Regions from separate parts of the Aeromonas sp. 160P genome, predicted to be linked through region 3. Evidence: riboswitches for the same ligand, from Rfam matches in the RefSeq annotation. Region 3 holds a riboswitch; each other region holds the start of a gene.

Region 1 (7,853 bases), 4.0 Mb from region 3:
AAAGTCATTGATGAGTCGTGAATAATGAGCAAAAAAATGGCAGGAAGGTCCCCCTCCTGCCAATTGCTTATTCAGAACAAGCCTGCCTCCATATCATCACTTACTGCGCGCGGCTCTGCTCCTCTCCGACACCCCCAGCAAAGTAGCACCGGGCAATCCACGCCTCAAAGTCGGCCAGCATACGGGTTTCCGACTCGCGGTTGTCGGCGATGAGCTCTGCGCCATGTACCACCCGGATATGGGCATCGAGCGGGGTACCCTCACCTGCAGCGGGGCGCTGCTGGGCGGCGGCCATGCAGGCTTGCGCTTGCTGCCATGATTCGGCAGTGCTCAGGTTGCACGCCTCGGCCAGCGGCACCGCGCTGAACCCCTCGCCAGTCAGGCTTCGCAGGGTCTCATCGTGGCTCATGCCGTTGCCCGGCCCCCAGTAGTGGGCGGCCAAGTCCGGCCCGATGCGCGGGTTGTCGGTCAGGTAGCCATCGCGCTTCAGGAAATAGGCGCGGGTCTGCTCCACCGCCATCAGCGCCAGCAGGTAGCCGTGATAGGCGCAGGCCGACTCCTGATTAAGGAGGTGCGGAATGGCCAGCAGCGGACGCGGGCTCTCCACTCCGACGATCTTACGCTCCCACTGGCGGGCCAGCGCCAGTACTGCATCGGGAGTGCGCTCAGCCTCATCCATGGCGTAAAGATCCCGCTCGAAGTAGGCCACCAGCGCAATCTGGCGCTCGTTGAAGGCACGAAACGGCTGGCGCGCGGCGATCAACTCCTTGATGAGGGCATCGGGGATGGGCTCTCCCGCCGCGTTTCTGGCGTAGCGTTTGAGCCAGTCGGCATCGTCCAGCAGGCTGTCGCAGAACATCGACTGGGTCTCGGCATAGGCCATGGAGGTAGGCGGAAACTCCTGTGAGAAGCAGGGGGCGTTGCCGGTGACATTGGCAAAGTGCGCGGCATGGCCCCCCTCGTGGAACAGGGTATTGAGGCCACTCCAACCGCTGCCCACCTGCGCCGGATCGGCCAGGCTGGTGAAGTTGACCACCGCAGGCACCCACTCGCCCTGCTGGCAGAAGCTCGGCACCGGGCCGTGACAGAAGCCGTTCTCGTATTTCCCCTCCCGGGTCAGCAAGTCCAGCGTCAAGGTCGCCCCGCGATACTGGATGCCGAGGCGGCGGAAGCTCTCGACCCAATCCTTCAACGCCCGCGAGAAGGGCACATAAGGATCGAGCTGGCGGGTCACGTCGCCGCTCACGCTGTAGCGCAGGTTGTGGGGCAACAGCGCCGCCGCCCCCTTGGCTGCGTTGAGCTCGGCCAGACTCTGCTGCAACCGCCCATCGGTGCGAGCAATAAAGTCGTCGAGGATGGCGAACAGCTGCTCCGGGCTCATCTGCTCGTTCTTGCGCACCTTGTAGTCGAAGTAGTCGCGATAGCCCATGGCGCGGGCAAAGCGATTGCGGATCGCCACCACCTCGAGAAAACCGTTGCCGACCACCCATTGCTCCAGGGCGTGGAACATGGCGAGCGCGCTCTGGCGCACCGCCTCGTTCGGGCTGGCGGCGAGCGATGTGCTGGCGGCGGGCAGACTACCGGCCACTTGCTGCCCCTGCTCGTCCAGCAAGGTCAGTTTCAACCCCTTGCGGCGGGCAAACAGATCCGCCTCGGCGGCCACCAGCTCATCCATCAGGGCGGCAGCGGCGGGATCTTCAATCACGTTGCACTCGAAGAAGGCGATCCAGCCTTGCAGACCCCGTTTGAGATCATCCTGTTCGGCCTGCGCCAGCATCTCCCGTAATGCGGGCAGGCGGGCCGGATTGGCACAAAAGGCCTTGTAAGCCTGTTCGGCTGCGGTGAAACCGGGCTGATCATCGCTGGTGCCCATATAGGTGGACCAGAAGAGATCCTCCTTGCACCTGTGTACCTGCAGGTAGTCGGCGTTGAGCTGGTTGAAGTAATTCCTGGCAATGGAACTCATAAATTCCCTCTTGTTGTGGCGGCACCCGCAGCGGGGCCCACTCCTTATTTTTGGCTATGTCCCAATTACGTGTTGCATGGGGTGCCCCAGCGCCTCATGCAAACACGCTTTGATATTCACTCCCTTCCCGTAACGCTCCAGCATCCTGCGCCAACCCAGATAATTCCTCAGATAATGAGTTGCGACGCCATGAAAGCGCACCATCCATTCTTTCAATCGATGGTGATAGCCGTTTACATGTTGAATGTGGAATGCTCCGACCACTCGCTCACCCTGACGATTGCGCACTACTTGATGAGTCACTCCCTGCACTTTACTGAAACTGGCATACACGCCCGCGCCATCGCTACACAGCACGGCATCCGGCGAGACAAGGGGCTTCAAGACCGCGATAACTGTTTCGGCGTTCATCTTTTCCAACTGAAAATCGGCATGATGGCCAGCACGGTCCTGTACCACCATCACCGGAATGTAATCCAGCCCGGTTCCCCGGGTTCGCCCTTTACCACCGCGATGCCGTGCTGGACGCGGCAGTCCCCGTTGCCCCTTGAACGATTCGAGGAAGAAGGTTTCATCGACCTCAACGATACCCTCTTCCCGTGTGGCTTGATGGGCGGCCATCGCACGCAAGAAGCGGTGGCGCCAGAGGAAAGCGGTGTTTTTGCTGACCCCGCAACGCAAAGCTGCCTGGCGGACAGTCAGTCCTTCAATGAGGGCTTGCGCGTAGTCTTCCCAGCATTGGGCTTTACGTAATCTGGCCAAGGGGGTCTTTGTCAACACAGTGCTGGTGCGCAGACACAGTTTGCAACGGTAGCGACGTAGTCCCCGACTCCATCCCCAGGGTGCCAGCTGACTGGCATCAGCCTGACAATGTGGGCAACCACTGCATGCAGGTAGTTGGGTATTGAGTGAGGTAATGGCGTGGGGCGCAGTGAGCTCCTGCCGGGCAACACGGCGTTGGCGCAGAGTAAGCAGTGGAAAGAGAGACAACAGGTGTTGAAAGGCTGGGGTATCCATGATGGTAGACCTCAAGGTGATGGCCTACTTCAAGCTTAGCCTTTCAACACATAATTGGGACAGAGCCTTATTTTTTGCTGAAATGCCAAACCATTCACACTCTTTGGCAAAAATGACGCAGGGACGCGCATGAACACGCTACCAAAAAGTGAGTATCGCTGTCTGCTGGCTATACTGTTGTCAAAACACTCATTTGAAAAAGGCCGATGAACGGCTGCAACAATGAGTCGTTAATTTATGAAACTAGGCTACTGCGGTAACGAGCCACGTCACATCAATAGGGATAATGAGGGTTTCGTCATGTTCAAGCTCGGTGATATCACTGTGAGCCGCAAATTGATTTTGCTGCTCACGGTCGCATTTGTCGGTTTTATCTCGCTGCTGTTTATCTCGGCCAACGCGCTCCAGCGCAATCTGATGAGCGAGCGAGAGGCGCGGCTCAATGCGGTGCTGGGACAAACCATGAGCCAGATCCAGTTTCTGGCCAGCACCTTGCCAGCTGAACAGGCGCAGCAGGAAGCCCGCAAGCTGCTGACCAACACCCGCTTTGATGGCAACAACTACCTGTTTGTCATCGACGAGAACCGCACCATGCTGGTTCACCCCATCCGCCCCGAGCTGGTCGGTCAGAAGATGGGGGAAGGTGGAGCAGCCACCGCCGGGCAGTTCTGGTTCCAGATGGTGGATATCGCCAAAGGGGGCAAACAGGGCACCCTGCAATATGTCTGGACCGGCCCGTCAGGCGAGACGGCTGACAAACTCTCCATGGTCTCCGGCTATCAGCCGTGGGGCTGGATCCTCGGTTCCGGCATGCTGCTGCAGGATATCCAGCAGACCATCTGGGCCCAATACATGAAGATGGGTACCGCCACCGCCATCGCGGTCTTGCTGATGGGGCTGCTGGGCTGGCGCATCACTCACTCCATTGTCTCCCCCCTCAATCAGATCAACCACGCCATGCAGCGGGTTGCCAAGGGCGATCTGGTGGTGAGCATCCCGGTGCACGGCAAAGATGAGTTGGGTATGGTCGCCCGCTGCACCAACCAGAGTCTGGATGCCATCCGTCATGCCCTGCTGGAAGCGAGTCTGGGGGCCCGCAACGTGGCGGATGCAGCCCTGCGCATCGCTGCCTCTGCCGAGCAGACCAATCAGGCGGTCACCAGCCAGCGGGATCAACTGGCCCAGCTCGCCACCGCCATGAACGAGATGAGTGCCACCATCACCGATGTGGCGGGTCATGCTGAAAATACCGCCCGCGATACCCAGGAAGCGACCGGTGAAGCCGGGCTCGGCAACCGTGACGTTCATGCCAGCGTCAACGGTATTCAGGCGCTGGCTACCGAGGTGGAACAGGCAACCGTGCAAGTCAATCAACTCAAGGAGGGGGTGATGCAGATCAGCGAAGTGACGGCTGTCATCAGCGCCATTTCGGATCAGACCAACCTGTTGGCCCTCAACGCCGCCATCGAAGCCGCTCGCGCTGGCGAGCAGGGCCGTGGCTTTGCCGTGGTGGCCGATGAAGTGCGCCAGCTGGCCAGCCGCACCCGCCAGTCCACCGAAGAGATCCAGAGCACCATTGCCCTGCTGCAACAGCGAGCGGTTAGTGCAGCCAGCGCCATGGATGCCAGCCGCAAGCTGGCGGAGAGCAGCGTCAATCAGTCACGCCAGGCAGGTCAGGATCTCACCCAAATCGTCAACCGCATCCAGCATGTGAGCGATATGGCGACCCAGATTGCCACCGCCGCCGAACAGCAGAGCATGGTGGCCGAGGATATGAACCGCAACGTCAGCGGCATCAACGACTCGGCGCTGGAGATGTCCCAGTCAGCCTCACAACTGGCTCAAGAGAGTGAGCTGCTGGCAGGCCTCTCCCGCAGTCTGGATGAACGGCTTGCGGTGTTCAAACTGGGCAAAGAGTCTGCAACAACCCCGATGATGGCCCCCACATATCACCCCTCTGGCGAGCAGCGCGCCCGTCACTGACAGCGTCACGCAGTGTCGCCTTGTAACCCGACCTGCCAGCTCAGCTGGCAGTTTTTTTCACATCAATAACACGCAATTGGCATGCATCTTATCGACATATTCAACGGCATTCGACGTCATTCACAAATAAGAGAACAATTTAAAAACAGTCAGTTAGAATGATTCGCGTGCCGTTTAACGGTGCGTTTAAACATTTAACTTCAAATAATTAATCAATGCAGTGCGCAATGCTGATGGCTGAATATTTGGCCCATCACTAAACATCTAGTCATTTGGCAAACTGACCGAAAGGTCGGGACGCAAAGCCTCCGGTCTACAGACGTTTTGTCCAGGATAGCGGGGTTGCCACACGCAAGTGTGCGTCGGGGAACACCCCGGCCAACTGACTGCCCACATCTATCGAACAGAGGAATGTATGGCAGCAAAAATCCAACTCAATCAGATCGCCGTAGTGCTGGCGCTGCTGGCCAGCGGCAGCGCCCTGGCTCATGGCTACATCAGCCAACCCGAGAGCCGCAACTACCTGTGCAAAACCGGCGGCAACAGCCAGTGTGGCGGCGTGCAGTGGGAGCCACAAAGCGTGGAGGGCCCCTCCGGCTTCCCGCAGTCTGGCCCGCAAGATGGTCAAATCGCCTCAGCGGGCAGCCCGCGCTGGAGCGAGCTGAACGTCCAGACCAGCGACCGCTGGAGCAAGCATGAAGTGCAGGCTGGCCCCTTTGCCATCAGCTGGACCTTCACCGCCAACCACGTCACCCGCAACTGGCGCTACTACCTCACCAAGCAGGATTGGAACCCCAACCAACCCCTGAGCCGCGCCTCGTTCGATCTGACCCCCTTCTGCGTCATTGAAGGCAACATGGTGCAACCGCCCAAGCAGGTGACCCACAACTGTACCCTGCCGGAGCGCACCGGCTATCAGCTGATCCTCGGGGTGTGGGAAGTGGGCGACACCACCAACAGCTTCTACAACATCATCGACGCCAAGTTCAAAGATGGCAGCCAGCCGCCGCTGGCGTGGAGCCAGGCAGGCACCATCTACCCCTCCATCGACCTCGTGGTGGGTGACAAGGCGATGACCCGGGTATTCGATGCCAACGGCGAGCGCCCAGAGCTGCAGACCGTGCTGACCATCGCCACTGCCGAGCAGGGCCAGAAGAACAACTGGGCCCACGCCCTCGCCAGCAAGATCAACGCCGAACAGAGCCTGATCCGTGCCGGTCAGCAAGGGGCCGATGGCCAGTTCAACCCGATCTACGGCATGAACCCGGTCTATCTGAAGCGTGACAGCAAGCTGGAGCGGGTCGAGATTGACCTGCAACAGCAACAACCGCCGGTGGTGGACAGCATCAGCGTCAGCGGTCTGGCCAGCGACTATGTGCTGGACAACGGCAAGGCAACCCTCGACTTCACCGTCACCGCACAGGGCGATCTGACCGTCACCAACACCCTCTACGACCACGGCGGCGTCGCCAAGGGTGAAAGCAGTGCCGACATCAAGGAGAGCAGCCACACCTTCACCATGGCGCTGGAAGGATTGAAGGCAGGTCACCACCAGCTGGTGATCAAGGCCACCCCGAAAGCGGGCGGCGATACCATCCAGCAGACCATGGATCTGATGTTCAAGGAGGCGAGCAGTGGCGGCGACTACCAGTTCATCTTCCCGAACGACATCAAGTCCTACACCGCCGGTACCAAGGTGCAGCAGCCGAAAAATGGCAAGGTCTATCAGTGCAAACCCTTCCCCTACAGCGGTTACTGCCAGCAGTGGACCACCACCGCCACCCAGTACGAGCCGGGCATCGGCTCCCACTGGCAAGATGCCTGGATTGAACTGAAATAAATCTCGACATGAACAACAAGAAGGGGAGCCATTGGCTCCCCTTCTTGTCTTCTCTTCCCATTCAAATCTGGAAGTCGATGGCGGGCTCGCTGCCCATGGCGCGAGCCTGAATATCCGCCAGCGCCAGCTCGGGGTTGCAGAGCTGGATAAACTGCCAGGCGAAGTTGTGGTGGAACTGCCCCTGCTTGAGGCCGATCCAGGCGGTGTGGGGGGCAAACAGATGGCTGCCATCGAGCTGCACCAGCCCCTGATCGCGCTGGGCGTCAAACGCCATGTCGGCCAGAATGCCGACTCCCATCTCCAGCTCGACATAGGTCTTGATGACGTCGGAGTCCTGCGCGGTCAGCAGGATCTGCGGCTCGATGCCCGCCTCGGCAAATGCCTCGTCCACTCGTGCCCGCCCGGTCAACCCCGCCTGATAGGTGATGATGGGCCAGTTGGCCAGCGCCGCCAGAGTCAGCTCCCGTTCGTCAGCGAGCGGATGCTGCTCCGGCACCACGATATTGTGGTGCCAGCGGTAGTAGGGAAATGCCACCACCCCTTCGCTCTTGTCGAGCCGCTCGCTGCTGATGCCGATATCCACCTCGCCGCTCTGCACCAGCCGCACTATCTCCTCCGGGCCGCCCTGACGCAGCTCCAGCTGTACCAGCGGGAACTGCTCGCGAAACGCCTTCACCACCCGCGGCAGCGCATAGCGGGCCTGGGTATGGGTGGTCGCCACCAGCAAACGGCCCGAGTCGCGGTTGGCAAAGGTGCTGGCCAGTTTGCGGATATTGTTGGCGTCACCCAGGATACGCTCGGCAATCACCAGCAGCTCCTTGCCGGGCTCGGTCATGCCGAGCAGCCGCTTGCCGTAGCGGATAAAGAGCTCTAGCCCAAGCTCCTCTTCCAGTTCGCGAATATGGCGGCTCACCCCGGATTGGGAAGTAAAGAGCGCGTTGGCCACTTCGGTCAGGTTGTAATCCCGCCGCGCCGCCTCCCGGATAATACGTAACTGCTGAAAATTCACCTTGTCGCCTCCTGCGAAGGGTGGCGACGCTGCTTGGT
Region 2 (7,853 bases), 2.6 Mb from region 3:
TTATCGCCAATCACGGGATCAGGCCGATTTGGCCAGCAGTTTGTCGAGCCAGCGAGTGGGCAGGATCCGTTTTAGCAGTGCAAAAATTCTGGTCGGGGTGGTCACCGGATAGCGAGCCTTTGGATTGGCGTGGGTCAGTGCGTGCAGCAGTGGCGGGATACACGCCTCGCTGGGGAGGGTAAAGCCACTGGTGGCCCCCTCTTTTTCCAGCCGGGTCAGGGTCTGGTGGTAGGCTGACTGGTGGCGGCTCTGGGCCGGATCGATGTGACGTAAAAAGGCGCTGCGGGCATTGGCGCGAAAACGGGTATCGATGGGGCCCGGTTCGATCAGGCTGATATGTACCCCGCTGCCCGCCAGCTCGAGGCGCAGGGTGTCGCTGTATCCTTCCAGTGCAAACTTGCTGGCGTTGTAGGCGCCGCGGAACTTCATGGCAACCAGCCCCAGTACCGAGCTGTTCTGCACTATCCGGCCCTCTTTGGCCTCCAGCATCGGCGGCAGTACCTGCCGGATCAGATGGTGCCAGCCAAACAGATTGGTATTGAACTGCTCCCTGAGCGCCTCGGTGGGCAGATCTTCCAGCGCACCCGGCTGGCCATAGGCGCCGTTGTTGAACAGGCCATAGAGATGGCCGCCCGCCAGATGGAGCGCCGCACTGGCGCCTAGCTCGATGGAGGCGGGATCCGCCAGATCCAGCTGTACCGCCAGCAATCCCTGTTGCTGCAAACGGGCCACATCTTCCGCCTTGCGCGCCGAGGCGATCACGGTAAAACCGTGCTGGCCCAGCGCCTGCGCGGCGGCGAGGCCAATACCGCTGGAACAACCGGTGATCAGAACAAAACGGGGCATGATGGCGTCCTTGTAACTGCTGGCAGAAGTGTGCGGGCTGGTGTGCGGATAAAACCCTTATCCGGCTCGCATGTTAGCCTGCCAACCGTAAAAAAGAAAACCGGGCCAAGTGGCCCGGTTTGCTGACATCGTATTGCCTGATTACATGATGGTAAACGGAGCAATGATGTGGAACTTGACGTCACGTTCGGAAGTAAACATGTTCGGGTAATACCAGCTGCCCAATTCGTCTTGTTTGTTGTTGTAATCGGTGAAGTGCAGTTTGAACAGAGTACCTTTCAGCTTGCCATCTTGTACGGTGTACATGACATCGAAGTTAGCTGCCCACTCTTTACCGTCAACACGAGTGCTGTTGCCATTTTCGGCATCCCAGCCGTAAGCACCAGATACACCGACAGTCCAACCAGGCGCACCAACCAGGTCATCCAGAGAACGAGTCACGCCAGCAAACAACGCTTTCTCGTTGTTTTCGTTCCAGTCGGAACGGGAGTCCCACCAAATTTCGTTGGCACCTTGAGAGTTTGCATAGCCAGTAGTCAAACGAGGTAGATAGTTACCCAAATCGCCTTCCGCTTTGGTCCACATCCCCTCCAGACGGAAACTGTACTGGGCATAGTTCCAAGCTGCAGTCAGTGCTTGCTGCCATGCCAGACCGTTATAGTCATTGTTTTCAGTATCAGATCCGTAGAATTGGTAGCTGGTGGAGAGGCCGCCCAGTACGTCAAACTTGTGAGCAAGTTTAAAGTGGTAACTGTCCATATAGCCTTCGGACTGACCGAAGGAACCGGTCACAGCAGTACCATTTTCGAAGGTATAACGGGCAGCTAAGCCGTGGATATAGTCGATGCTATTTTCATCGTTAAATGCAGTACTGCCTGCATACATCGACTTTTTAGAGAATCCAGCAGTCTCTTTAAACCATGGTGCTTTGTATTCATCGGCAATTGCGTAAGTGAGGTAGAGACCGCCAAAGTTGCCTTCGACTTGACCACCACGATAGGTACCCGGCTGATAGGACCAGTTAACACCAATCACACCAGGAACGTACAATTGTGTATAACCACCTTTAGCTGTAACACTGTCACCCAATTTAAATTTCAGTGCCGCGTTAGAAAGGCTAAACCCGCCTTCCGAAACGCCATCCATTTTTCCGCCCCATTGTCTGCCAATGAAGCTGAACTCGTTTTCTTCGTTAACACCATTGGTTTCATCAATTGAAAGGTCGTAAGCACCGAAACCACCGAGATCTAAGCCGATGAAATCCCACGCGTAACCAGAGTTAAAATTCAGGGCGACTTGAGCAGTGGCGTGGCTTAGGTTGGATTTGTATTTACCAGCTTTAGGATTTGGAATTTGTTTGTCTGGGTCGTTTGGGTCAGCCATCATAGGCCCTTCCACGCGCTGACGATCACGCTGGAAGTAGAACAGGCCACCGCTCAGTTTGGCATCATCGGCAAAGGCCTCATAGGATTTGCCGTAGGTTGGGCTCATCATGTCCTGAGCAGCCAATGCCATGCCGGGGGCGACCAGAGCGGCTACCACAGCGGCACTCAAAGCGGCGCGCTTGAAGATCACTTTTTCCATTTTTATTGCTCCTGATTTTATGGACTTAGCTTTTTTTCCGGCAGTTGGCATCGGGCCTACCGCTCGGTATTGGCATTGCAATCAAAACCCCTAAGGGGAAAAAATCTTGTCTTGGTTACCTGCGAACCCGGATGTCTTGGCACATCTGTGGTTGGCGATCCTGATCATCACATGTTGTTTTTTTATGTTCCGATTCTTGGCTATCGGACAACCATAAGAGTACGTTCGCGGTGCGAAATATCAATGAAAAGTTCCCGTCATGTTTCAAAAGTATGACCGAGTGCAAATATTCATTACCGCACCTGCAATCTGTTACATCCCCAGTATCGCGGCAATAAAAGCGTTTTCTCTTGGCTGTAGCCTGCGTTCACACTGGTTTTTATCAATCAGGGTCCGAGTAGAGCAATTAACCTCGTTGTAACAGATAAATTTTCGTTACAAAAAAACTATTCGCCATATGTTTGCCAGCTGTCACGGGAGGGAAGCGAGACGTTTGGGCCTGCTGACTGAGGTGGTGAAAACCTGAGTCATGACACATGATTTAGGTGTTCCTTTTTTATTTTTGCCAGTGATTCCATAGCCTTGGCTCGTTGACCAAGGGCGCGCATTGTCACATTTCTGGCATGTCGTACCAGTGAGCCAACGCACATTACGGGGATGCAAATGAGGGTGATTTTGGTTTTTTTGACTTGGCTAACAGTATGAAATTAATGATAAAAACATTAATTTCGGCTGACTGAAAACGGAGGGGGCGGCGGAAACTCACATATTTTCTTTCGAGAATTAAGATTGAGGCTCTGCAGGTTGCTTCCTATACTCGGCCTGTTCCTCACGGAACCCAGGTAAAGGGCAAACCGGTAGTGATGTCGGGGCGCAATGCCTCCGGTCTTGATCATGGATCCAGATAGCGGGGTTTCCCTGGGTGAGGGTGGTTTTTGTGGCAGGTCCATTGCCAGTTGTCTGCGCCCATCATGCAGGTTGCGATTGTTCTTTGCCTTGGTGACCAACGCCAAGACAAAACAAGGAAGATAACAATATGCGACAGCTCTTCAGACCCAGCAGGCTTGCCATGCTGGTCGCCCTTGCGGCTGCGCCCGCCTGGGCTCAGGCCGCTTATCCCGCCTACAAATCCGGTACTGCCTACAAGGCTGGCGATATCGTCAGCAACGTCGGCGCGCTCTACGAGTGCAAAGAATTTCCCTATTCAGGCTGGTGCGGGGCATCTCCTTATCACTATGAACCGGGCGTTGGTGTGGTCTGGGCCGATGCCTGGAGGCTCTATGGCGGCGAGGTGCCACCCCCGGCGCTCGGCGTAGCTGTCAGCTCACCGGCTGCCGGTGCCAGTTTCAATGAAGGTGCCAGCGTGGCGCTGGCGGTGAGCTTGAGCGGCCCGGTGACTGCATTGGTCAAAGTCGAATACCTCATCGACGGCAAGCTGGTCGCTACGGCGAGCGCCGCTCCCTGGAATGCCAGCTGGAGTGCCGCCGGAGTGGGGGCCCATGCTCTGAAAGCCAGGGCGCTGGATAAAGATGGCAAGGTGTTGAGTGAAGCGGATTCCAGCTTCAAGGTCGCCGCCGTGGTGGCACCAGAGGCGCCCAAGGCGAGCATCAGCAGCCCGGCCAATGGCGCCAAGGTGACGCTGGGTCGCAGTGTGGCGGTGAGCGGCAATGTCACCGATGCCAATAACGATGTGGCCAAAGTCGAGCTCTATGTCGACGGCAAGAAGATGGGTGAAGATACCACTGCTCCCTGGCAGGTCAATTGGACGCCGGATGCCAAAGGCAGTGCTGCCCTCAAGCTGGTGGCCACCGACAAGACCAATCTGAGCGGCGAGTCGGCGGCGGTAACCGTCACTGTCGAAGAGGCCGCGTTGCCGCCAGATGGGGGAAACCTCTCCTGTGATATCCGTCAGATCTACCGTCCGGATGGCTACGAGTGCATGGGGGATGACCACGCCCGTCGGGTCATCGGCTATTTCACCTCCTGGCGCACCGGCAAGAATGGCCTGCCAGCCTATCTGGTGAGCGACATTCCGTGGAACAAGATCACTCACATCAACTATGCCTTCGCGGCTGTGGATGAGCAGAGCCACCTGATCAAGGTGGACGATGCTGCTACCAAGATGACCTGGGACGGCGTGCCGGGTGCCGAGATGGATCCTGAATTCGCCTACAAGGGCCACTTCAACCTGCTGTCGAAGTACAAGAAGCAGTATCCGGACGTGAAGACCCTGATCTCGGTAGGGGGCTGGGCTGATACCCGCGGTTTCTACACCGCCACCACCAAGGGCGACTGCTCGGTCAATACCGACGGCATCAATGCCCTCGCCAACTCGGCAGTCGGTTTCATCCGTCAGTACGGCTTTGACGGGGTCGATATCGATTACGAATACCCCACCTCCATGAAGGATGCGGGCAATCCTAACGACTTCCCGCTCTCCAACCAGTGCCGGGCCAAGCTGTTTGCCAACTACGAGGTGCTGATGAAGACCTTGCGGGCGCGGCTCGACAACGCTGGTTACGAAGATGGCCGCAAGTACATGTTGACCATCGCCTCACCGGCGTCGGCCTATTTGCTGCGCGGGATGGAGAACTTCCAGGTCACCCAGTACCTCGATTACGTCAACTTGATGACCTATGACTTCCACGGTGCCTGGAACAACTTTGTCGGCCACAACGCGGCGCTGTTTGATAACAAGGCTGATGGAGAGTTGGCCAACTGGGGCGTCTATACCCAGAAAGAGTTTGGCGGCATCGGTTACCTCAATGCGGCCTGGTCGGCACACTACTTCCGTGGTGCGCTGGCAGCCGGCAAGATCAACGTCGGTGTGCCCTATTACACCCGCGGTTGGCAAGGGGTCAGTGGTGGCACCCACGGTCTGGGTGGCAAGGCGGCCCTGCCGAGCCAGAGCGATTGCCAACCCGGCACCGGTGGCAGCACCATTCCGTGCGGCAACGGGGCGGTCGGCATCGACAACATCTGGCATGATCTCGACAAGAACGGCAAAGAGATCGGCGGTGGCGCCGTGCCCATGTGGCATGCCAAGAACCTGGAGAACGCGGCCAGCCTCGGCATCACTACCCTGCCGAGCTACGGCACAGCCTGGGGTCTGGATCCCAACAACCCTGCTCACGTGATGCAAGGCAAGTATGTGCGTTACTACGATGACAAGGCCCACGCGCCCTGGCTGTGGAACGAAGAGAAGAAAGTGTTCCTCTCCACCGAAGATGAAGAGTCAATGGGCCACAAGCTCGACTACATCATCAACCGTGGTCTGGGTGGTGTGATGTTCTGGGAGATGGCGGGCGACTACGCGTTCGATCCTGCCAAGAACGAGTACGGGATGGGGGATACCCTGACCACGCTCGCCTACGACAAGTTCGCCAAGGCGACGAAGTACCACACCAAGCAGAACGATCTGGCAGCTCCGGCGGCCCAGCTCGACATCGCAGTGAGCCTCTCCGGCTTCAAGGAAGGGGACTCCAACTACCCGATCAACCCGACCCTCAAGCTCACCAACAACTCGACCCAGACCATTCCGGGCGGTACCCGTATCGAGTTCCTGGTTCCGACCTCTACCTCCGATACCATTACCGACCAGAGCGGCATGGGGCTGAAAGTGGTTGAGAGCGGTGGCAACCAGAACTCCGACGGCATTGCGGGCGAGAAGGACTTTCACAAGGTAGGGCTGACCCTGCCGACCTGGAAGGCCTGGACACCGGGAGCTGATGTGGAAGTGGCGCTGACCTACTATCTGCCAGCCGCCGGTGTGCCGAGCGGTATCCGCATCATCAGCGGCAACCAGACCGCCGGTCTCAAGGCCGAGTTCCCGACTCTGCCAGAGGCGGTGCTGGGTTCCGGTGGTGGTGATAATCCGGGGACCACTTGCAGCAGTCAGAGCATTAATCCTGCATCTTACAAGGCCTATCCGACCTGGCCGCAGGGGGACCATGCCAATGGCGGCGATCGCATTACCCATAACAAGGTGGTGTGGCAGGCCAACTGGTGGACCAGCAGCGAGCCCAAGGCAACCGACGGCAGCTGGAAATCTGTATGTAGTTATTAATCTTGAAATCAATGAGATAAGTGGGGCTTCGGCCTCACTTTTTTTGTCTGGTTGGTCGATCTGGTTGAAAATGCGCCTGCCTTTCCTGGCGGGCAGCCTCTATAATAGAGTCGATTAATAAACAGATGGACGTTGCATATGGCGAGTATATTGGATTCAGTTGATCAACGAACTCAGCTAGTCGGTGAAAACCGCCTGGAGTTGTTGATGTTCCGTCTCGGCACCCGCCAGATCTTTGCCATCAACGTCTTCAAAGTGCGGGAAGTGGTCAAACTGCCGCACCTCAGCCGAATGCCCGGTTCTCACCACAATATCAGCGGTGTGGCCAACATCCGTGGCACCTCGATCCCGGTGATCAATCTGCGCAGTGCCATCGGTATGCGCCACATGCCCATCGACAGTGAATCCAACCTCATCATCACCGAATACAACCGCACCATTCAGGGCTTTTTGGTGGGGCAGGTGGCCAACATCGTCAACATGACCTGGAAGGATATTTTGCCGCCACCGCGCTCTGCTGGGCGTGCCAACTACCTCACCGCCATCACCCGTATTCCGGATGACGGCGTCGATCAGATCGTCGAAATCATCGATGTGGAGAAGGTGTTGGCGGAGATCATCACCTATGACATCCGTATTTCAGAAGAGGTGCTGGATCGGGATATCCTGCCCGAGATGCATGGTCGCAAGGTGCTGATCGTCGATGACTCCAGTACTGCCCGTAATCTGGTGCGAGAAACCTTGATGCAACTGGGCCTTGAAATCATTGAATGTCAGGATGGCTTGCAGGCGCTTAACCTGCTGAAAGGTTGGTGTGATGCAGGCAAGAAGGTGACCGACGAGATTTTGCTGATGATCACCGATGCCGAGATGCCGGAGATGGACGGCTACCGTCTGACCCACGAGGTGCGCAGCGATCCGCGTATGTCCGATCTCTTTATCACCCTCAACACCTCCCTCAGTGGCAACTTCAACGAAGCCATGGTCAAGAAGGTGGGCTGCGACCGCTTTATCTCCAAGTTCCAGCCCGACCTGCTGGTGGGGGTGGCCCAGGAGCGGCTGCGTCAGGTGCTGGAAAGCTGAGAAGTTGCCTGCCGGTTATGCTAAATCAATAACAACACATCCCGCTTCGGCGGGATGTGTTGTTATTGGGTATTGGCGATGGATTGGTTGAATCAAGGTGCCACGCAGAGATCGTCGACCGCTCAAAACATCCGATTTTGGCGGGATGTTTGTTTATGGGATGTTGACTCAGAGAGGCGGGTTTATTGGTTGAGCAGTGGCTCCATAAAGCGGGCAACCTTATCGCGGATTTGGGGCTGGGCCGCCGGGGTGGGATGAATACCATCGTTCATCA
Region 3 (7,853 bases):
CCCTGCATGGTGAGGCGCACTCGCAGCACATTGGCGTTGGCGCCCTGCTCGATAAGGTAGCGGGGGCCTTGCGTGCCATCGGCGGCGCAGGCCCATCGTGGCAGCAACCACTGTGGCAGCAGCCACAGGGCAAGCAGGGTGATATGACGGCTCATAAGGGGGTTAGCGCTCCTGCTCGTAGCCCAGCAGATCGCCGGGCTGGCATTTGAGTTCACGGCAGATGGCCTCCAGGGTGGAGAAGCGCACCGCCTTGGCGTGGCCATTTTTGAGGATCGAGAGGTTGGCCTCGGTGATGTCGATGCGCTGGGCCAGTTCGCGGGCGGTCATCTTGCGTTCGGTCAGCAGGGCATCGAGCCGGATGATAATGGGCATAGGATCCTCACACCGTCAGTTGCTGTTCGTCGGCCAGCAGTTTGGCCTCGCGCATCACCAGTGCCAGCGCCAGTACGATAAGTCCCGCCAGCAGTACCCGAAAATCGGAGGTACTCAGAGAGATGGTACCGAGTACTTCTGGGCCTCTCATGGTGAGCACCGTATCCAGCAGGGGGAGGTGGATCAACTCGACCACGAAGCTTGCACAGAGCAGCAGCCCGATCTGCCGGTAGCGACGGATCTGCTCGAAGGTGAACAGCAGACCGGCGCGGTAGCTGCGAAACAGCTGACGCAGTTGCCACAGCATCAGCATGAAGACCAGATCCGGCAGCAACTGCACCAGGGTGCCGAGCAGCCGGGTGGGGAAGTGAAGCGGATAGTCTGCAGGATTGATGCCGGGACGGTTCAAGATGGTATTGAGCTTATCCTGCAGCAAATCGGCGCCACCGAAGGGGGTCCACACCTCCAGCAACGTGATCAAAGGGGTAGCCAGCAGTGCCAACAGCAGCAGCCATTCGATCAGCATGCTCGAGCGTTCGAGTTTGTTGGATATCATCTCATTCCTCGCCGTGATGTTTTTATCTGAAAGGTAAAGTTTATCGTTTATCAATATTCACATCGGCGATGTTTATTGTTTTACGATATACAGTCAAGGCAAAACTTATTGAAAAACGATAATTTCGATCTGTCCGAAGGGGATGACTTTTGGCTGCCGCCTCTCTAGACTGGCGAGGTTGTATACAAAAACTCAACATGGACAAGGAGTTATCGATGCACCAGGGATGGCTGCTGATCGGATTGTCGCTCACCTATCTGGGGCTGCTGTTTCTGATCGCCTTCGTGGCAGACAAGCACAAACGGCACCGTCTCAAGGGGCAACCGCTGCTCTACAGTCTGTCGCTGGCGGTCTACTGCACCTCCTGGACCTTCTTCGGCACCGTGGGGCAGGCGAGTGAATCCCCCTGGTCGCCGGTGCCCATCTACCTTGGCCCCATGCTGGTCTTTCTGTTTGGTTGGCGGCTGCTGGCCCGCCTCATTCTGGTGGCCAAGCGCGAGCACATCACCTCCATCGCCGACTTTATCGCCGCCCGTTACGGCAAATCCCAACGGCTCGCCATGGTGATCTCCCTCATCGCCATCATGGGGATCCTCCCCTATCTGGTGTTGCAGCTCAAAGCCATCGTCACCGGGCTAGATCTGCTGATGGTCAACAGCGGCGGCATCAGCCCGACCAGCAATACCAGCGAGCTGGCGCTCGGGGTCACCCTGCTGCTGGCGCTGTTCAGCATCCTGTTTGGTACCCGCCATCTCGATGCCACCGAGCACCACAGGGGGATGGTGGTAGCCATCGCCTTCGAGTCGGTGGTGAAGCTGCTGGCCTTTATCGCGGTGGGGGGCTTTGCCCTCTGGCTGATCTTGAGCAAACCCGGCGTTGCCCACGAGCAGGTGACCCGCGACTTCTTTGCACAGGTGATGGCGGTGAGCCCCGGCAATCTGCTGGAGCTTGCCATCTATACGGTGCTGGCGATGTGTGCCGTTATCTGCCTGCCGCGCCAGTTTCATGTGACTGTGGTGGAGAACAATCAGGGCCAGGATCTCCACTGGGCGCGCTGGATCTTCCCGCTCTACCTGTTCGTGATGGGACTCTTTATCTGGCCGCTGGCGCTGGCGGGCAAGCTGTGGCTGGGGGCTGAGGTGGCTTCCGACACCTATGTGATCAGCTTGCCGATGGCCCTCGGTTTTGATGGCATGGCGATGCTGGCCTTTCTCGGCGGCACCTCGGCGGCCACCGGCATGGTGATCGTCTGCACCATCGCGCTGGCGATCATGGTGAGCAACGATCTGGTGCTGCCGGTGCTGCTGCGTCGCTTCTGGCGCCAAGGGCGTGACGAGCGGCTGGTGCGGCTGCTGCTGCAGGTGCGCCGTGGCGCCATCCTGCTGATCTTGCTGGCGGCCTGGGGGCTCTACCTCTGGCTCGGCGATCTCACCAGTCTCTCCCGCATCGGCTATCTCTCCTTTGGCGCGGTGGCCCAGTTTGCGCCGGCCTTGCTGCTTGGCCTCTACTGGCGCCACGGCAATCGCAAAGGGGTCTATCTTGGTCTTTTCCTCGGGGTGAGCCTCTGGTTCGTGACCCTGCTGGTGGAGAGCGGATTGCTGGCCGGTTCACCGTTGGCTGCGCTGCTGGCACCGCCGGACTGGCCCGCCTTTCGCGATCTCAGCCTGGGCGCCTGGTGCATCTTCCTGAGTCTCGTGCTCAACCTGCTCGGCTACGTGGTTGGCTCGCTGCTGTCGCGCCCGGCGGTGAGCGAGCGGTTGCAGGCGGCCAACTTCGTCGGCAAGCCGAGCCGTGATACCGCCGCTCTCTATCAGGCGCGGGTCTCGGTCAAGGAGCTGGAGATGCTGGCGGCCCGCTTTGTCGGTTCGAGCCGGGTCAAGCGTGCCTTTGGCCGTTTCGCCGGTGAGCGGGGCGGCACCCTTGCGCCGCAAATGCAGGCCTCGGCCGAATTGATCGCTCACACCGAGCGGCTGCTGGCGGGGGTGTTTGGCACCTCGTCGGCGCGGCTGGTGCTCGCCTCTGCCCTGCAGGGGCGCAACATGCAGCTTGAGGAGATCGCTACCATAGTCGATGAGGCCTCTGACGTGTTTCGCTTCAACCGCGGCCTGCTGCAGGGGGCGATCGAGCATATCGGGCAGGGGATCTCGGTGGTGGACAGGGAGCTCCGGCTGGTGGCCTGGAATCGCCGCTACATCGAGCTGTTTCACTATCCGCCGGGGCTTATTCAGGCGGGGCGCTCCATCGAGCAGATCATCCGCTACAACGCCGAGCAGGGGCTCTGTGGCCTCGGTGATATCGAGGATCACGTAGCGCGGCGGGTCGCCTTTATGAAGCGCGGCAGCGCCCATATCTCGGCGCGGGAGCGCCCCGATGGGCGGGTGATCGAGATGCAGGGCAACCCCATGCCCGCCGGTGGTTTCGTCATGACCTTTACCGACATCACCCCGTTTCGCGATGCCGAACGGGTGCTGCGCGAAGCGAACGAACATCTGGAGGCGCGGGTGGCCGAGCGTACTCACGAACTCTCCGAACTCAACCGCCAGTTGCTGCTGGTGAACCAGCAGGTGGAGCGGGCCAACCACTCCAAGAGCCGTTTTTTGGCGGCGGTCAGCCACGATCTGACCCAGCCTCTCAATGCCGCCAAGCTGTTTACCTCCTCCCTGCTGGAGATGTTGCCGCCATCTGGCGAGCAGGCCCGCATCGCCCGCCATATCGACGATGCGTTGGGGGCGACCGAAGATCTCATCACCGATCTGCTCGATATCTCGCGGCTCGAAGCGGGCAAGTTCAAGGCCAAGAAGATCGACTTCGCCCTGCGCGATCTGTTCGACAACCTCAAGGCTGAGTTTGGCGTACTGGCGCAGGCGGGGGGGATCCACTTCTCGGTGGTGGAGAGCAAGCATGCGGTGCACAGCGATGTGCGGCTGCTGCGGCGAGTGCTGCAGAACTTCCTCACCAATGCGTTTCGCTATAACCCGGCTGGCCGGGTGCTGCTCGGTTGTCGCCGGATCGGGGAGAAGATCCGCATCGAGGTGTGGGACAACGGCCCCGGCATCCCGCAGGACAAGCAGGAGGCAATTTTCGACGAGTTCTCCCGCCTCGATCACTCCCGCACCGCCAAGGAGCAGGGGCTGGGTCTGGGGCTCGCCATCGCCCGTGGCATTTCGCAGGTGCTCGGTCATCAGCTCACCCTGCAGAGCTGGCCGGGCAAGGGCTCGGTCTTTGCGGTGACCCTCACGCTTGCCACCCGCCCGGTCGTGCCCCATCAGTTGGCCGCGCCTGCGGTGCGCGATAGCCAGCTGGAGGGGGTGACCGTGCTCTGCATCGATAACGAGCGGGACATTCTGACCGCCATGAGCACCCTGCTCGGGCGTTGGGGCTGCGAGGTGCAGTGCGCCGTCGATCTGGTCGAAGCCGAGGCGCTGCTGGCAGAAGGGTTTGTGCCGAGACTGGTGCTCTCCGACTATCACCTTGACGACGGCAAGACCGGGCTGGAGGCGCTGGCTGCGCTGCAGCAGGTGTGTGGCGACGAGCTGGGGGGCATCATCATCAGTGCCGATCGCAAGAGCGAGTTGCAGGGGCAGATCCGCGAGAAGGGTTACGGCTACATCAGCAAGCCGGTCAAACCGCTCAAACTGCGGGCCCTGATGAACAGCCTGTTGCTGCGGTAGCAGCGCCCGGGGCAGCAAGCCGTGAACCGGCTCACAAAACCGTGCAAATATGGCGACAGCCATCGTCATGATGGCTTGTCATACATGGCCCCGGATTGGCGATGATCCCTTCACTATTTCGTGTGATAACGACCGATTGCCACTCTGGTACGCCACTTGTTGTGAAAGTCGACAGTAGCGCGGCAAATCCGCTCACTCTATAGTCGGGATGCGATTTTTTTTATCGCGAATGAAGTAGCTAAAGGGCAAACCGATTGTGAGGTCGGGACGCAAAGCTTCCGGTCCAGGGATGAGCCGTACTGAGATAGCGGGGTCACCACAGGTTGTTGTTGTGCACCTTTGCCAAGAGGCCGCACTGCAGTCTGCGTTACCTGTCAGACGCGTTGTCCTTTTTCGTTGTCCACATAACGAAATAGGGAAATATAAAAAAATGCCAAGTCCAAAACCTACCATGCTGGCCCTCGCGGTCGGTCTATGTTGTGCCTCGTCCGCTTATGCTGCGGCGCCCGGCAAGCCGACCATCGGCTGGGGCCCCACCAAGTTTTCCATCGTTGAAGTCGATCAGGCGGCCACTGCCTACAACAATCTGGTCAAGCGGAAGGATGCCGCCGATGTGGAGGTGAACTGGAACCTCTGGAGTGGCGATCTGGGCCAGAGTGCCAAAGTGTTGCTCAATGGCCTGGAGGTGTGGTCCGGCCCCTCGGCCGCGGCGGGGAGCGCCAAATTCAAGGTGAAGAAAGGGGGGCGTTACCAGATGCAGGTGGCGCTGTGCAACGCCGATGGCTGCACCCTGTCTGATGCCAAGGAGATCGTGGTCGCCGATACCGACGGCAGCCACTTGGCGCCACTCAAGGCCGCGCTGCAAGAGAACAACAAGCCCTACGCCAACAAGTCCGGCAAGGTGGTGGGGACTTATTACGTGGAGTGGGGGGTCTATGGCCGCAAGTTTACCGTCGACAAGATCCCGGCCCAGAACCTGACCCATATCCTCTATGGTTTCACCCCCATCTGCGGCGGGGATGGCCTCAACGACAGTCTCAAAGGGATCGAAGGGAGCTTCCAGGCGCTGCAGAAGGCGTGTGCTGGCCGCGCCGACTTCAAGGTGGCGATGCACGATCCCTGGGCTGCCATCCAGATGCCGCAAGGCCGCCTTACCGCCCATGACGAGCCTTACAAGGGCAACTTTGGCAACCTGATGGCACTCAAGCAGGCCTATCCGAACCTCAAGATCCTCCCCTCGGTCGGTGGCTGGACTCTCTCCGACCCCTTCTACTTCCTCGGTGACAAAACCAAGCGCGATGTGTTCGTCGGCTCGGTGAAGGAGTTCCTGCAGACCTGGAAGTTCTTCGACGGTGTGGATATCGACTGGGAGTACCCGGGCGGACAGGGCGCCAACCCGAAACTGGGCAGCCCGAGCGATGGTGCCACCTATGTGACCCTGATGAAGGAGCTGCGGGCCATGCTCGACGAGCTGGAGGCCGAGACCGGTCGCCAGTATGAGCTCACCTCGGCCATCGGGGCAGGGGGCGACAAGATCCAGGATGTGGACTACAAGGCGGCCCAGCCTTACATGGATCACATCTTCATGATGACCTACGACTACAACGGTGGCTGGAGCAACACCGAGCTGGGTCACCAGACCAACCTCTATGCGGCGAGCTGGGATCCCAATACCAAGTACACCACCGACAAGGCGGTCAATCAGCTGCTGGCGCAGGGGGTTGACCCCGGCAAGCTGGTGGTCGGGGCCGCTATGTATGGCCGTGGCTGGACCGGGGTGAGCGGTTATCAGGGCAACAACCCCTTCACCGGCAAGGCGACCGGCAAGGTGAAAGGCACCTGGGAAGATGGGGTGGTGGATTACCGCGACATCGTCAACAACCGGATGGGGGCTGGCTGGGAGCAGGGTTACGACGAAGTGGCCGAGGGGCCCTATCTGTTCAAGGCGGCGACCGGCGATCTCATCACCTATGACAACGAGCGTTCGGTCAAGGCCAAGGGGCAGTATGTGCTGGCCAACAAGCTCGGTGGCCTCTTCTCCTGGGAGATCGATGCCGACAACGGCGACATCCTCAACGCCATGCATGAAGGATTGGGCCACGGCAGTGGCATCACGCCGCCGGTCAACAAGCCGCCATTGGCCAACGCGGGCAGTGACCTCAAGGTGACCGGCCCGGCCGAGGTGACGCTGGATGGTTCGGCCTCTCACGATCCGGAGAACAGCGCTCTCAGCTACAGCTGGAAGCAGATCTCCGGGCCGCAGGCTGGCTTGCTCGATGCCACTCAAGCCAAGGCCCGCGTGGTATTGAACGCCGTGGCAGCCGACATCAATCTGGTGTTCGAGCTGACGGTGACCGATGACCAGCAGTTGAGTGCCAAGGATCAGGTGGTGGTGACCAACAAGGCGCCGCAAGCCAACCTGGCGCCGGTGGTGAGCGTGCCAGCCACGGCATCTGTAGAGTCGGGCAAGCAAGTGACCATCAAGGCCACCGCCTCCGATCCGAACGGTGATCCCCTGACCTATCAGTGGAGCGTGCCGGCAGGCCTCACCGCGACAGGCCAGAACAGCGCCACCCTGATAGTGACCGGCCCGAGCGTGACCAGCGACACCGGCTATGACCTGAGCCTCACCGTCTCCGACGGCGGGCTGGATGCCAGCGCGGCAACCCGTCTGACGGTCAAACCGGCCAGCGGCGGTGGTGGCTGCACGGCGACCGATCCGGATGCAGTCAATTGGCCAGTCTGGAAAGCGGCAACCACCTATAACAGCGGTGACAAGGTGAGCCACAACCAGCTGGTGTGGCAGGCCAAGTACTGGACTCAGGGCAACGAGCCGAGCCGCACCACGGATCAGTGGCTGCTGGTGAGCAAGGTGCAACTGGGTTGGGATGCCAATGTGGCCTACAACGGTGGCGAGATCACCACTTATAACGGCCGTCAGTGGAAGGCGCAGTACTGGACCAAGGGCAGCGAGCCCGGCAAACACGACGTCTGGCAGGATGTGGGGGCCGCCAGCTGTAAATAAGAGTTGAATGGTCACGGGGCATGCCAGTCATGCCCCGTTTTTTTTGTCTGGCAATCAGTGCCAGCGCCTCTTTACCCCACCGCGCTCTGACATTCAGTGGGCCACCACGCCACTTTTTGGTTAGGGGCGGTACTGGCGACCCCGGGCGTAAAGTCAAACGAACAATTTTGTCGTATCTGAATGGTCAATTGGGTGGGGGGAGGCTGCGGGGCCGGTGACAAAAGCGCGC
Region 4 (7,853 bases), 3.6 Mb from region 3:
TGACCGCCTTGAAGTTATTGAGATCGAGCACCATCAGGGAAAAGCGTTCGCCCCGCTCGCAAAAACGACTCAAACAGCGGCTAAACAACCAGCGGTTGGGCAGGCTGGTGAGGGTGTCATAGTTTGCTTGGGCGGCGATCTTCTGCTCAGCCTGCTTGGTTTGGGAAAGATCGCTGAAAATGGCGATATATTGCTGGATTTTTCCCGCTTCACGCAGGGTACTTATCATCAGCTGCTGCGGATAGAGCTTGCCGTTCTTGCGCTTGTTCCACACCTCGCCGCGCCACACCCCCACCCGCTCCAGCGCATGGTACATGTCGGCATAGAAGGTCTGATCGTGTAGCCCGGACTTGAGGATGCTGGGACGCTGGCCACGGGCCTCGTCACCACTGTAACCGGTGATCTGCTCGAAGGCCGGGTTGACCGAGATGATGCGGCTATCGGCATCACACACCAGAATGGCTTCGGAGAGGTTGTCATAGACCCGGTGGGAAAGTTTAAGCTGTTCGGCATGACGCTTGAGAGGATCGATATTCTCCAGCAGCACCATCAGGTAGTCCGGCTGCTGTTGCTCGTCAGTGATAAGGGTAACCGTGACCCGCCCCCACAGGATCTCCCCCCCTTTGCGCAGGTAGCGCTTCTCCAGCGTAAAACGACTGCACTCACCACGGTGAATTTGCTGGTAGCACTCGAGACTGCGTTGCCAGTCCTCGGGGTGATTGATGTCAGAGATGGATCGCTGCAGCAGCTCGTCGAGGGAATAACCCAACATCCTTTCAATAGCCGGATTGGCCCAGAGGATCCGGCCAGTGAGATCCAGCTTGCCGATCCCCACCGGAGCCTCAAAAAGCATGCTCTGCAACACTTGGGGGGCATCAGGCACTGGCTGCGGCAGCTGTCGCTGCAACAGCAACGCCAGCTCGCGGCCCGCCAGTGGCCCCAGCAGCCTGAGCAAGCCCATCACCCGGCCCATATCGGTTTGGGGCTGGCGATAGAGCAAACTGCAGACACCTATGGTCTCGCCGTCAGCATTCTTGAGGGCAATCCCGACATACGCCCGGGCTTGCCACTGGCGGGCAAGTGGCATCTCGGGGAACAGCTGTAGCAGACGATCGCTGAACCAGGCCTCGCCCTCCTGCCAGGTAATAGCATCAGGGGTGGTCGTCAGTTGCAGCGTCAGGGTATCGGGGTCAAGGGAGGAGGGATAGGCCGCCTGTACCGTCAAGTGGGTGTCATTGAACGCCCCACTGGAGATCAGGACGACATCAGCCATCACAGCAGCGGCGATTTCACTCACAAAAGTATCGAAATATCCCCGCCCGCTCGAATGAGCCAGACTGGAGATGATTTGATAGACGGAATCGAGAGCTCGCCTCATGGCAAGTGGCTTTCTCACCTTGACTGATTAGAACACGACTCTACTGAAGAGCCGCGGGCAGTGCAAATATGCAGTCAGCAAGATATTAAAAAGACTCGAAAAAAGGGACCATAAGGTCCCTTTTTGTCGCACCAGTCACAAATTGACCCTACAAGGTCATAAATATGTACCTGCTTGAAGCTCACCCCGGTTCTGGAGGAGAGATATCACGCAGCGATCCCGCTGTGGCGCAGCAGGGCATCCACCTTGGGCTCGCGGCCACGGAAGGCACGGAACAGCTCCATTGGCTCTTTCGAGCCCCCCTTCTCCAGAATGTGCTTCAGGAAGGATTGGCCGGTGACCGGATTGAAAATCCCCTCCTCCTCGAAGCGGGAGAAGGCGTCAGCAGAGAGCACTTCAGCCCACTTATAGCTGTAGTAACCCGCCGCATAGCCACCGGCAAAAATGTGGGAGAAGCTGTGCTGGAAGCGGTTGAACTCGGGTGGCGTCATCACCGCCACCTGACTGCGCACTTCAGCCAGCAGGTTCGGGATTTGATCCGGGTTGGCCGGGTCAAATGTCTGATGCAACCGGAAGTCAAACAGAGAAAACTCCAGCTGGCGCAGCATCTGCATCGCCGCCTGGAAGTTGCGGGCCGTCAGCATCTTCTCCAGCAGATCAGCAGGCAGCGGTTCGCCGGTCTCATGATGGCCAGAGATAAAGGCCAGCGCCTCGGACTCCCAGCACCAGTTCTCGAGGAACTGGCTCGGCAGCTCCACCGCATCCCAGGCCACGCCGTTGATCCCGGCGACACCGGCCACGTCGATGCGGGTCAGCATATGATGAATACCGTGACCGAACTCGTGGAACAAGGTGACCACTTCGTTGTGGGTAAACAGCGCTGGCTTGCCATCCACCGGGCCGTTGAAGTTGCAGGTCAGGTAGGCCACCGGCTTTTGCAGCGAGCCATCCTGACGGTAACGACGACCCAGGCACACATCCATCCAGGCGCCGCCCTGCTTGTGTTCACGGGCGTAGAGATCGAGGTAGAAGCTACCACGCAGCTCATCCTCGGCATCGAAGATGTCGTAGAAGCGCACGTCCGGGTGCCAGGTATCAATGCCGAGACGCTCGCGCACCTTCATGCCAAACACCCGCTTCACCACTTCGAACAGCCCCTTCACCACCTTGCTGGCGGGGAAGTAGGGGCGCAACTGCTCGTCGGAGATGGAGAATTTGTGCTGCTTGAGCTTCTCGGCGTAATAGGCGAGATCCCAGGCGGCCAGCTCGCTCTGACCATGTTGCTCGGTGGCGAAGGCGCGGATCTCCTCCAGCTCGGCTTTGCCTTGCGGCAGGGATTTGGCCGCCAGATCGGTGAGAAAGCTCACCACCTGTTCGGTCTTGTCCGCCATCTTGGTCGCCAGCGACAGCTCGGCATAGTTGGCAAAGCCAAGCAGCTGGGCCAGTTCGCGGCGCAAGGTGAGCAGCTCGCTCATGATGGCGGAGTTGTCCCACTTACCCCCGTTGGGGCCCTGATCCGAGGCGCGAGTGGTGAAGGCCTGATACATCTCGGCACGCAGTTCGCGGTTGTCCGAGTACATCATCACCGGCAGATAGGAGGGGATATCCAGAGTGAACAGCCACCCCTCTTTGCCCTTGAGTTCGGCCATCTGACGGGCAGCAGCCCGCACGCTGTCGGGCAGACCGGCCAGTTCGGCTTCCTCGGTCACCGGCTTGTGCCAGCCCTGGGTGGCATCCAGCACATTGTTGCTGAAGCGGGAGGCCAGCTCGGAGAGACGGGCCTGAATTTCGCCGTAACGCTGCTGCGCCTCGGCAGGCAGACCGATACCGGAGAGGCGGAAATCGCGCAGGGTATTGAGGATTTCCTTGCGCTGGGCGCCGCTCAGCAGCGGGAAGTCATCGCTTTGGGAGAGGCCAAGATAGGCTTGATAGAGCCCTTCATGCTGGCCGACATAAGTCTGGAACTCAGAGAGCAGCGGCAGGCAGGCATCATGTGCCACTCGTAGCGCTTCGCTGTTAAGGACGGAATTAAGGTGGCTGACCGGTGACCAGATCCGAGCCAGACGGTCATTGACCTCTTCCAGCGGGGCAATCAGGCTATCCCAGGTGTGGGTTTCATTCTGGGCCAGCACATCGCTGATCTTCTGCTTGCAGTCAGCGATCGCCTGCACCACGGCAGCTTGCACCTGCTCTGGCTGGATCTGGCTGAAAGGGGGCAGTGCATCCATTGTCAGCAAAGGGTTATTCATCCCGGTTACCTCTTGTTAGGTCTTGAACAGACCGCTTTATCAGCTCTGTATGGTTTTCTAACATGTGGGCAACCCATGCAATAATCAAGCTGGAATCACACTCCAGCCCCCTTTTTGCCATCCGTCTCACAACCGGGGTGCCGCCAGCCAGCCGGGGGCCACCTCGCGTCAGCTAATGACACAGGCCGCAGCCCTTGTTCCCCATCATTCCCGTGCTACTGATAGGCATGCCACCGGTGGCGAGCATCAGGGTAAATTCCTCACCAACCCTGTGGCCATCAGGCTTTCCCCCCTCTTCGAACATCCTGTTATTTAAACAAAGACCCTCTGGAACACTTTGAATTATTAACTTTTTCCAAAATGTGACATACAGAAGAGCACGTTGATTAATTTATCTTCCCTCTCCTACCATATGCGGCTAATTTGGGGGGCCACTTGATTGTCTGTGCCACACAGAGGTCGGGTGAAAAAGGCAAGGTGGCTCGAAAGACCACCACGCAAAGCCACCGGTCTAAGGGATTTTCCTATGACAGCGGAGCTGCCCCCGAAGCCCATCCCCTGATGGGCCTCCTTTTGCAACGTACGGAGCAACAATGAACAAGTTCAAACTCTCCCTGCTGGGCTGCCTGATCGGCGCCACCAGCCCCATGCTGCACGCCGCCAGCGCAGGCCAGAACATGGTCAACCCGCAATCTGGCGTGGTAGTCGGCTACTGGCACAACTGGTGCGGCGGCGCTGGCTACAAGGGTGGCGTCGCCCCCTGCGTCAAGCTCGATCAGGTCAACCCGCAATACAACGTGGTCGATGTCTCCTTCATGAAGGTCTATGGCAGCAACCCGATCCCGACCTTCAAGCTGGATACCGGCACCGGCATGAATGAAAGCCAGTTCATCGAACAGATCGCTGAACTGAACCGTCAGGGCCGCGCCGTGCTGCTGGCACTGGGCGGTGCCGATGCCCACATCGAGCTGCGCACCGGCCAGGAGCAAGCCTTCGCTGACGAGATCATTCGTCTGGTGGAGACCTACGGTTTTGACGGTCTGGACATCGATCTGGAGCAAACCGCAGTCACCGCTGCCAACAACCAGACCGTGATCCCGGCCGCCCTGCGCATCGTCAAAGATCACTATCGTGCCCAGGGGAAAAACTTCCTCATCACCATGGCGCCCGAGTTCCCCTACCTGACCGCCAACGGCCTCTACACCCCCTATCTGCGGGCGCTGGAAGGTTACTATGACTGGATCAACCCCCAGTTCTACAACCAGGGTGGCGACGGTATCTGGATCGACGGCTTCGGCTGGATTGCCCAGAACAACGATGCCCTGAAAGAAGAGTTCATCTACTACATGGCGGACTCGCTGATCAACGGCACCCGTGGCTACTACAAGATCCCCCACGACAAGCTGGTGTTCGGCATCCCGACCAACATCGACGCCGCCGCCACTGGCTACGTCACCAATCCGCAAGATCTGTTCGATGCCTTCAACAAGCTGAAGAGCCAGGGCCAGCCCCTGCGCGGCGTGATGACCTGGTCCATCAACTGGGACATGGGTCGTAACGCCGCTGGTCAGGCCTACAACGAATCCTTCATCAAGAGCTACGGCCCCTTCATCCACGAGCAGGAGATCACTCCGCCGATCGACAACGGCAAGCCGGTGTTCAGTGGCGTGAGCGATACCCGCATCAAGCAGGGCACCGCCTTTGATCCCATGGCCGGTGTCACCGCCAACGACAAGGAAGATGGCGACCTGACTGGCCAGATCCTGGTGGAAGGTTCGGTAGACAACCAGCGCATCGGTCTCTACCCCCTCACCTACAAGGTGAGCGATCGTGACAACAACGTCACCGAACAGCTGCGTAGCGTCGAAGTCTATAGCATGAAGCCGGTATTCAGCGGCGTCACCGACACCACGCTGGAGCTGGGTACCCCCTTCGATCCGATGACCGGCGTCAGCGCGAATGACGAAGAAGATGGTGACCTGACTGCCCAGATCAAGGTCAGCGGCAGCGTCGACAGCAACAAGGTCGGTCGCTACACCCTCACCTATCAGGTGACCGACAGTGCCGGTCAGCTGGTGACCCAGCAGCGCAACGTGACCGTCAAGGAGCAGGGCGCTATCTGTGAAAACGGTTGGGATGCCAAGAAGGTCTACGTCGGCGGCGACATCGTCAGCCACAACGGCAAGAACTGGCTGGCTGGCTGGTGGACCCAGAACGAAGAGCCGGGTACCACAGGTGACTGGGGTGTCTGGAAAGTTCAGGGTGACAGCGACTGTGACGGTGGCAACAAGCCGCCGGTGATCGACAGCAGCGACTTCACCGTTGGCGCCATGGCCAGCGAGTACACCATAGTCAACGGTCAGGTCAGCATCCGTTTCAACGTGACTACCGCCAACCCGGTACAGATCACTGCGACCCTGGAGCAGAGCGGCCGCAGCCACGGCACCACCAGCAGCAAAGTGAATGGCACCAGCTCGCTGGTACTGCAAGGCAGCAACGTCACTGACGGCAGCTATGAAGTGGTCATCAGCGGTCTGGCTGACGGCCAGAAGCCGGTGGTACAGCGCTTCCCGGTCACCCTGGCTGAAGAGAGCGACAACGGCGGCAACGATGGCGACTACCCGGCCTATGCCCCCAACACCAGCTATCAGGCCGGTGATCGGGTCAGCAACGCCGGCGGCAACTTCGAGTGCAAACCCTGGCCGTACAGCGGCTGGTGTGGTGGCTCTACCAGCCACTATGCACCGGGTACCGGCTCTGCCTGGAGCGATGCCTGGACCAAGCTGTAATCAGCAGGTCATAACCAAGAGGGAGCCGCTGGCTCCCTCCACCACGTCGCATCAACCGCGATTGGCACAGCCCGGAGTTATCTCCGGGCGACATTCATAACGAAAGAGGGGAGCCATTGGCTCCCCTCTTTTCTATCCGTTACACGCTCGGTCACGTCTGCTTAACGGGCATCTTCCTTCAGCCACTGCGCCACGCGCTTGGCGAAATAGGTGAGGATGCCGTCGGCCCCGGCCCGCTTGAAGCAGAGCAGGGACTCCATGATGCACTCCTTCTCTTTCAGCCAGCCGTTCTGGATCGCCGCCATGTGCATGGCGTACTCACCACTAACCTGATAAGCGAAAGTCGGCACGCCAAACTGATCCTTCACCTGACGGATCACGTCCAGATAGGGCATGCCCGGCTTGACCATCACGCTGTCAGCCCCTTCCTGAATATCCAGCGCCACTTCGTGCAAGGCTTCGTTGCTGTTGGCCGGATCCATCTGATAGGTGGCCTTGTTGCTCTTGCCGAGGTTGCCGGCAGAGCCAACCGCATCACGGAATGGGCCGTAGTAGCAGGAAGCGTACTTGGCGGAGTAGGCCATGATCTGGGTGTTGATGAAGCCGTTCTCTTCCAGCGCAGCGCGGATGGCACCGATGCGGCCATCCATCATGTCGGACGGCGCGACTATGTCGACCCCGGCCTCGGCATGGGAGAGCGCCTGCTTGATCAAGATCTCGGTGGTGATGTCGTTCAGCACATAGCCTTCATCATCGATGATACCGTCCTGACCGTGGGTGGTGAACGGATCGAGCGCCACGTCGGTGATCACCCCCAGCTCCGGGAAGCGGGCCTTGAGGGCACGCACGGTGCGCTGGGCCAGTCCGTCCGGGCTGTAGGCCTCTTCCGCCATCAGGCTCTTGCTCTGAAGCGGGGTGACCGGGAACAGGGCGATGGCGGGCACGCCCAGCTCTACCAGCTCGGCAGCCTCCTCCAGCAGCAGATCGATGGAGAGACGCTCCACCCCCGGCATGGAGGGAACGGCTTCCCGGCGGTTCTCCCCTTCCAGCACAAACACCGGATAGATGAGATCGTTGACGGTCAGTACGTTCTCGCGCACCAGACGACGGCTGAAATCATGTTTGCGCACTCGGCGCAGGCGGCGGCCCGGAAAGGCGCCCGGAAGAGTTGTAGCCATGAATCACTCCTGGAGAGGAAGTTGGAAGAACGCGGCGGAGGTGGCCCGGGTGTGGGCCAGCAAGGCCTCGGGCGCTTCACCACGACAGGCCGCCACCACCTTGGCGATATGCGGCAAAAAAGCGGGTTCGTTGCGTTTCGGGCGGGGTTTCAGATCCCGTGGCACCAGATAGGGGGCATCGGTCTCGATCATCAGCCGACCGGCCGGAATGCGGGCTACCTGCTCGCGCAGCAGCTGACCGCGCCGCTCGTCACAGAGC

Evidence for each region. Region 3 has a riboswitch for cyclic di-GMP ahead of ACY8FN_RS19600 (glycosyl hydrolase family 18 protein). Riboswitches for the same ligand answer to the same signal wherever they lie in the genome.
Region 1: it holds a riboswitch for cyclic di-GMP, as region 3 does, so the genes downstream of both, gbpA (N-acetylglucosamine-binding protein GbpA) here and ACY8FN_RS19600 (glycosyl hydrolase family 18 protein) in region 3, are expected to answer to the same signal.
Region 2: it holds a riboswitch for cyclic di-GMP, as region 3 does, so the genes downstream of both, ACY8FN_RS07615 (glycosyl hydrolase family 18 protein) here and ACY8FN_RS19600 (glycosyl hydrolase family 18 protein) in region 3, are expected to answer to the same signal.
Region 4: it holds a riboswitch for cyclic di-GMP, as region 3 does, so the genes downstream of both, ACY8FN_RS03160 (immunoglobulin-like domain-containing protein) here and ACY8FN_RS19600 (glycosyl hydrolase family 18 protein) in region 3, are expected to answer to the same signal.

The regions. Positions count from the first base shown of each region.
Region 1 is NZ_JBUXKV010000001.1:183,625-191,477, forward strand. It holds gene ACY8FN_RS00880 (hypothetical protein) at 1-21, shown strand, start outside; gene ACY8FN_RS00885 (M3 family metallopeptidase) at 101-1,966, opposite strand; gene ACY8FN_RS00890 (IS1595 family transposase) at 2,021-2,983, opposite strand; gene ACY8FN_RS00895 (methyl-accepting chemotaxis protein) at 3,284-4,966, shown strand; cyclic di-GMP riboswitch class I at 5,231-5,316, shown strand; gene gbpA (N-acetylglucosamine-binding protein GbpA) at 5,382-6,806, shown strand; gene cbl (HTH-type transcriptional regulator Cbl) at 6,868-7,815, opposite strand.
Region 2 is NZ_JBUXKV010000001.1:1,598,784-1,606,636, forward strand. It holds gene ACY8FN_RS07605 (SDR family oxidoreductase) at 19-846, opposite strand; gene ACY8FN_RS07610 (OprD family outer membrane porin) at 988-2,430, opposite strand; cyclic di-GMP riboswitch class I at 3,269-3,351, shown strand; gene ACY8FN_RS07615 (glycosyl hydrolase family 18 protein) at 3,467-6,496, shown strand; gene ACY8FN_RS07620 (chemotaxis protein CheV) at 6,635-7,579, shown strand; gene ACY8FN_RS07625 (arylesterase) at 7,762-7,853, opposite strand, start outside.
Region 3 is NZ_JBUXKV010000001.1:4,220,483-4,228,335, reverse strand. It holds gene ACY8FN_RS19620 (hypothetical protein) at 1-155, opposite strand, end outside; gene ACY8FN_RS19615 (helix-turn-helix domain-containing protein) at 163-372, opposite strand; gene ACY8FN_RS19610 (DUF2975 domain-containing protein) at 380-928, opposite strand; gene ACY8FN_RS19605 (hybrid sensor histidine kinase/response regulator) at 1,144-4,599, shown strand; cyclic di-GMP riboswitch class I at 4,834-4,920, shown strand; gene ACY8FN_RS19600 (glycosyl hydrolase family 18 protein) at 5,030-7,624, shown strand.
Region 4 is NZ_JBUXKV010000001.1:659,687-667,539, forward strand. It holds gene ACY8FN_RS03150 (putative bifunctional diguanylate cyclase/phosphodiesterase) at 1-1,378, opposite strand, end outside; gene prlC (oligopeptidase A) at 1,585-3,627, opposite strand; cyclic di-GMP riboswitch class I at 4,089-4,173, shown strand; gene ACY8FN_RS03160 (immunoglobulin-like domain-containing protein) at 4,221-6,416, shown strand; gene hemB (porphobilinogen synthase) at 6,578-7,594, opposite strand; gene ACY8FN_RS03170 (TatD family hydrolase) at 7,598-7,853, opposite strand, start outside.